2 regions of the Cobetia sp. PDI-23MA genome follow, and region 1 is predicted to be linked to the other one. Evidence: riboswitches for the same ligand, from Rfam matches in the RefSeq annotation. Region 1 holds a riboswitch; the other holds the start of a gene.
What was found. Region 1 has a riboswitch for thiamine pyrophosphate ahead of tenA (thiaminase II). Riboswitches for the same ligand answer to the same signal wherever they lie in the genome.
Positions count from the first base shown of each region.

Region 2: linked by a shared signal. The riboswitch ahead of AC5WNJ_RS05825 (ABC transporter ATP-binding protein) and the one ahead of tenA (thiaminase II) in region 1 are both predicted to bind thiamine pyrophosphate.

Region 1 covers NZ_CM183352.1:2,904,236-2,907,632, forward strand. The annotation lists gene AC5WNJ_RS12345 (TIGR04283 family arsenosugar biosynthesis glycosyltransferase) at 1-504, shown strand, start outside; gene AC5WNJ_RS12350 (TIGR04282 family arsenosugar biosynthesis glycosyltransferase) at 548-1,222, shown strand; TPP riboswitch at 1,441-1,567, shown strand; gene tenA (thiaminase II) at 1,714-2,373, shown strand; TPP riboswitch at 2,537-2,677, shown strand; gene thiC (phosphomethylpyrimidine synthase ThiC) at 2,804-3,397, shown strand, end outside.
Region 2 covers NZ_CM183352.1:1,358,037-1,361,433, forward strand. The annotation lists gene AC5WNJ_RS05815 (ABC transporter substrate-binding protein) at 1-303, opposite strand, end outside; gene AC5WNJ_RS05820 (ABC transporter permease) at 441-1,208, opposite strand; gene AC5WNJ_RS05825 (ABC transporter ATP-binding protein) at 1,205-1,957, opposite strand; TPP riboswitch at 2,016-2,129, opposite strand; gene AC5WNJ_RS05830 (phosphotransferase family protein) at 2,317-3,282, shown strand.

The DNA of each region.
Region 1 (3,397 bases):
GGGGAGTGGCTGCTGTTTCTGCATGCCGATACCGACTTGCCCGACAATGCGCTGGCATTGCTGAAAGAGGCCGTCACGACGCATCGTCGCAGCGACTGGGGCCGCTTCGATGTCAGCATCAAGGGCGAGTCGCCGTGGTTACCGGTGATCGCCATCATGATGAATCTGCGCTCGCGGCTGACCAGCATCAGCACGGGCGACCAGACCCAGTTCGTGCAGCGCTCGACCTTCGAGGCCATCGGCGGCTTTGCCGACATGCCATTGATGGAAGATATCTGGTTGAGTGCCCAGCTCAAGCATCTGACACCGCCAATGAACCTGACAGCGCGCGTCACGACCAGCGGTCGACGCTGGGACACCCAGGGCGTCTGGCGCACCATCATCAAGATGTGGGGGCTGCGGCTGGCGGCCTGGTGTGGGGTCTCTCCCGCACGTCTGGCACGCCTCTACGGCTATCGCGCCGCGGCGCAGGCCTGTGAGCAGCGCGGCATGCCCCATGCGTGATACGGCGTTGCCTACCTTGCCCACAGCTGATGCCGCGTCAGAGGTGAGCCCGACCCTCATCATCTTCGGTCGCCTGCCCATCGCCGGCCACTGCAAGACACGCCTGATCCCCGCACTCGGCCCAGAGGGCGCAGCTCGACTCTATGAGCGGATGCTGAGCCATATCGTTGACCAGGCCTGCGCTGCGCATCTCGGCAAGGTCGTGGTGATGCTGACGACCGCTGCCGAACCGTCGAGTCAGGCCCCTGAACAGACCGCCCTGCGGGCAGCGCTGGAAGCCCGGCTGCGAAGTACTGTCGATGCCTCTGCCGACCTCACCTTCGAGGCACAGCCACAGGGGGATCTCGGTGAGCGAATGTCCCTGGCCATGGCCCGACATCTGCCCGAAGGGCCGGTGCTGCTGATGGGCTCGGACCTACCGGCGCTGGACAGCCAGCGTCTGCGCGAGGCAGCCCATGGACTGCGCACTCACGACGCGGTGCTGCAGCCCACCGACGATGGCGGCTATGGCTTGATCGGCCTCAAGGCGTCCTGCCCGCAAGCCTTCCTGCTGCCCCACTGGAGTCATGCCCATGTCTGCCGGGACACCCTGACGCTGTTGGCACGGGCGGGGAGAACGACCGCTTGCCTGCCGGTCAGCTGGGATGTCGATGAGCCAGGTGACCTTGCGCGACTGTCGCGCCACCTGCCGGCGCTCATGGCCGACCTTGCCGCTTGAGGCTTTCATGAACCCGCCCACGGCTTTCTACAAACCCGCTCGAGGCTTATCACAAGCCCGCTTGAGGCTCTTTATAAGCCCGCTTGAGGCTCTTTATAAGCCCGCTTGAGGCTCTTCACACCTTCGGCATGCCTCCCAAAGTCGTATGCATTTTTGCTTACACTGCCCTTCTTCTGCGCCGCAGGGCTGTTACACTCGCTGCATCGTGACTCATATGTCACAGCTTGACGGGGTGCCGGTAAGACCGGCTGAGATGTCATGCGCAGGCAACGTCCTTGCGTGAATGACGATCCCGCCGAACCTGATCCGGCTAGTACCGGCGTAGGGATCAAGCGCGAAGCGATGCCACTCGATATCGTCACCACTTTCTCACGGTGACTGTCGGCACCTCCCCCGCTTTTCCCCTGCTCCTGTTCCGGTACTGGCCACGCTTGCGCCAGAGTCCTGTCGTCCCATCACGGGTCGTCAGCACGCTCACCGAGGGATGCGTCATGCCCAGTTTCAACGACCTGACCAGTGCCTGCGCCGAGGAATGGTGTGACTATCTCGAGCACGACTTCGTTCGCCAGCTGGGCGAAGGTCGTCTGCCGGAGGAGTCCTTCCGCCATTACCTGCAGCAGGACTACCTGTTCCTGATCCACTTCGCGCGTGCCTGGGCACTGGCCGCCTACAAGAGCCGCACCCTCGCGGAGCTGCGTCAGGCCACGGCCAGTCTCGACACCATCCTCAATACCGAGCTCGATCTGCATATCGGCTACTGCCGCGAGTGGGGCATCAGCGAGGATGACCTGAGCGAGCTGCCGGAATCCCGCGCCACCCTGGCCTATACCCGTTACGTGCTCGATTGCGGCCAGCGCGGCGACCTGCTCGATCTGCACGTGGCGCTCGCGCCCTGCCTGATCGGCTACGGCGAGATCGCCGAGTGGCTGCTCGATCAGGACACCACCGAGATCGAGAACAACCCGTACGCGGACTGGATCGCGATGTACTCAAGCGATGACTTCAAGGAAGCCGTCGAAGCCGAGCGTGAATGGCTGGATGCGCGGCTCTCGGAAGTCTCGGAGCGCCGACTGGGTGAACTGGTCGATGTCTTCCGTGACGCCACGCGACTCGAGATCGACTTCTGGCAGATGGGCCTCGATCGCGCCTGAGACATGACAGACTGACGTCCCGGTGCTCGCCATGAGCCGCTCGGGATGTCGCCATCCCCCATGGATGGCACGACTGACAGGCCAACAGAGCCTGGATGCGAGAACACCGCCCGAAGCAGGCATGATGCTTCGTTGGGCAGCACATTCTCGCATTGAAATCTGCACACGCTTGACGGGGTGCCGGTGGAACCGGCTGAGATCCTGCATGCATGCTTCGCCGCCCTGACGCGCGAGCTTGCCAGCAAGGGGTCCCGTGGAACCTGAACCGGTTAGGACCGGCGTAGGAATCAAGCTGATGGCCAGCCGCTGCGCGCGGCCGCCTCGCTCCCGGGCCACCTGCTGGCAAGGAGCTGGCGACGACCATCCTCTCCCTGCGCACGGTCTTCCCATGATGACGTCAGCCGTGACGTCGCCCTTTGAGGAGACCTGCATGAGCACTGCCCCGACAACCCAAGACCCACAAGCTACCAACGCCGCCGAGTCACCGCTCGCCTCGCAGCCTGAGTCTGCCCCCAAGGCACGCGCGCGCGCCGGTCGCAAGGATGGCAGCCGCCACCTTGCCAGCGAAGCACGCGTCGACGCCGCCGCCATCGCGCCACTGAGCGGCTCGCGCAAGATCTATATCGAAGGCTCCCGTCCGGACATCCGCGTGCCCATGCGCGAGATCGTCTGCTCGCCGACCCAGACCTCCAGCGGTCTGGAAGAGAATCCGCCGATCGTCGTCTACGATACCTCCGGCCCCTACACCGACCCGGCGGTCGAGATCGACATTCGCCGAGGTCTGGCGCCGCTGCGTGAACAGTGGATCGAGGAGCGCGGCGATACCGAACAACTCAATCAGCTGAGCAGTGAATACGGCCGCGTGCGTCAGGCCGACCTGCGCCTGGCGTCACTGCGCTTCGAGCTCAACCATCGCCCGCGCCGCGCTCTACCGGGCAAGAATGTCACCCAACTGCACTATGCGCGCCAGGGCATCATCACCCCGGAGATGGAGTACATCGCGATTCGCGAGAACCAGCGTCGC
Region 2 (3,397 bases), 1.5 Mb from region 1:
GTTCTTGGCCTGTTCGGCGGCGCCGGCAGTCGCCTCCACGGCTTCCTGGCTCGCCACCGGCGCGGAGGCGGCCGAGTCACCGTTCACTCCGACCTCGGCCTGCTGAGAGACGATTTCCGGCGCTGACTGGGTGCTGGTCGCGGCGGGTTCTGCCTCGGCGGCGTGGGCCGACATGGCAGTGGCTGGCAGGCTGCTCAGGCACAGCGTGGTCAGCAGGGTGGCGAAGGCGGTGGACAGCAGCGAGGCACGCGGTGAACGTGTCGGCTGCGCTTTGCGCCGTGGCGCCGATGACGAAAGAGACATGGCGGAGTTCCTTGTGATCACAGGGTAGTGGTGCTGCCGTTCGTGGGCGGCAGTCGTCAGGCTCATGCAATTTGTGTCGAGCGTCGTTGCGTCTTTCGGTAACGCGATCTTGCGGTATTTTCCGCAGGCAAGGCGTGTCAGCTCAGACGTGTCAGCCGGTCGCGGTGCCAGGGCATCAGGGTGCGCAGCAGCGCATCCAGCGAGAAATAGAGCAGCAGGGAAAAGGCGACCAGCACCAGCAGGGCGGCGAACATCAGGTCGATCTCCATGCGCGCGTTGGCGTTGAGCATCAGATAGCCCAGCCCCTGACTGGCACCGGCCCATTCCCCGATGACGGCGCCGATGGGGGCGGCGGTCGCGGCCATGCGTATGCCGGAGGCCAGTGCCGGCAGCGCGGCGGGCAACTGGATGTGGATCAATCTGCGCCATGGGCTGGCGCCCAGGGTGTGGGCCAGATCCAGCCAGCCCTGCCGGGTCTGGCGCAGGCCGTCGTAGCCAGTGGAGGCGACCGGGAAATAGATGATCAGCGTCGCCATCACTACCTTGGACAGCATGTCATAGCCGAGCCACAGCACCAGCAGTGGGGCGATCGCGAACAGCGGTATCACCTGGCTGATCAGCAGCATCGGCAACAGCGTGCGGCGCAGGCGGGGGATGAAGGCCAGCGCCAGCGCGGTGGAAAGCCCGAGCAGGATGCCCAGCACCAGCCCGGCCAGTATCTCGCTGATGGTGACGCCAGCGTGATGGGCCAACAGCGGCGCCTTCTGGATCAGCACCTCGAGCACGGCCTGGGGCGTGGGCAGAATGTAGGGCGGCACGGCGGTAACGGCAATGATCAGCTGCCAGAGCCCCAGCAGAAGCAGCGCGCTGATGACAAGGTGACGCATGGCGTGCAGGCGTTTCATGCGGCCTCCTCGCTATCACGCAGGCGGGCGATCAGTTGCGCCTGCGCCGGCGGCAGGGCCGGGTCATCCAGCGGTACCGGTCGCACGGCGCCAAGCCCCGGCAGATGCTCAAGCTCGGCGCCGTGGCCCGGGAGGCTCGACGGGCGCAGCACCAGCAGTTGATCGGCGAGGCGCAATGCCTCCAGCGGGTCGTGGGTCACCATCAGGACGGTGCGGCCCTTGAGCAGGCGGCTGGCCAGATCATGCAGCTCCAGACGGGTGATGGCGTCCACCGCCGAGAACGGCTCGTCCATCATCACGACCGGCGCCTGCTGATAGAGCGTGCGGGCGAGAGCGACGCGTTGGCGCTGGCCGCCGGAGAGGGCGTCCGGCCAGGCCTGCTCGCGACCCTCGAGCCCGACCGCGGCCAGAAGCTCATGGGCGAGTTCGCGATTGCACGGCCGCCGGCGCAGGTCATCGCCCAGCCACAGGTTGTCGATGACGCGCCGCCACGGCAGCAGCAGGTCCTGCTGCGCCATCCAGGCCACGCGGTCGGTCAGCGGCTGGCCATCATCGGTGGCGAGGTCGAGCTGGTGGAGGTCTGACATCTCCAGGCCAGCCAGCAGGCGCAGCAGCGAGCTCTTGCCGCAGCCGGAGCGCCCCAGCAGTGCCGTCCAGCTACCAGCCTCCAGACGCGCGGAAATATCGCGGAACAGCGTGTGGCCGGCGTAATCGATTCGTGCGTTGTTGAGGGTGAGTCCCAGCGACACAGGCAATTCCGTGGTCAGGCGGCGTGCCGGCTGGAGGAAGCAGGTGACGCGCCGTGCAGGGCACGCGTCGGGGATTCCCTCCGCCGGTATCAACCGGATCAGGTTCCAGGGGTTGTCGCGCGACGTATCGCTGCGACTCTCAGCCCATTCTCGGGCACCCCCATCCAGGCCGACAGTGTAACGTCACTGTCTTGCCGGTGTCTTGTCCGACGCAAGTCGGGGCAGGGGAGACGGCGACTTTCTTGAGTGGCTTACCTGATTGGCTTTCCTGAGTGGGGCGAAACGGACTATGCCGATGTGCCACGCCTTGGGTATGCTGAACATGACTGTAACAAGACGTGTAGCCCAAGGAGATCATCATGCCCGACACACCGGATCTCTCGACCTGTTCCAGCTATCCCGTTCCCCCGCGGCGGCCGAGCGCAGCTGACGCCACAGGGGAGCCGCGTCCCGTGCCCAGGGGCTGGCCCGAGGAATCACTGACTCGACGGCTTTCGACCTATCTGGGGCAACCGCTCGAACCGCTGGCACTCGTCTGGCCGGATAGCGCCAACTGGCTGTGGCGCCAGCGTGGCGGCACGCCGGGGCTGATCAAGCTGGCGCGAACCGGGCCAGACCACGACCCCTTCTGGCGCGCCATGCGCGGGGTCTTCGGTGCCGATCGCTGGGCGACGCCGGAGGGTTTGACGCGACTGGCGGGCGCCTTGCCCGCGCGCCTGCCGATTCCGCCGCTGCCCCTGACCTTTCTGGGGCGTCTCGATGGCGCGCCCATCTGGCACCTGCCGTGGTCCAGTGGGCAGCCGAGTGATCTCAGCATCACCTTCTGTGAGCTGCTCGGCGACCAGCTCGGTCGCCTGCATCAGGATACGGTGTCGGGCTTCGGTCAGCCGCTGGCGCAGCCGATGCCGCTGTTGCACTGGAATGCCCGCGTCACACGCTTTCTGGCCCATCACCCGCGTCGCGCGGAGCTTGGCGCGCTGCTCAAGCGCACCTTCCCGGCGCCGACTCGCGCGGTGTGGTGTCTGCCGGACATGCGCGCCGATCAGTATCTGTGCGCCGCCACCGGCTGGGTATGGAGCGATTGGGAGGCACTGGTGTGGGCGCCGATCGAGTTCGACTGGGCGCTGGTGGAGTTGCTGCTGGAAACACCGGAGCAGCGTCAGGCCTTCATGAAGGGCTATTCGCGCCATGGGCGCATGATCGATCTCGATGGCCAGCGTGAGCTGTGCCGTGCGCTGTTGTGGGCGATGGAGGCATTCGGCCCGCGGTCCTATGCTGAGCTTGCGGCAGCCCCTGCCTGGGTCTCGCCGCGCAGCCTGGCGTGAAATTCGCCTGCTGTACACTGCAAGTCCATGAAAGGTGTGAAATTTCTCTGCAGCCCCATCGCTGACATGGAATACTGTGGGTGAGTCGTCATGGACGTCACTCGAGATCTGATGT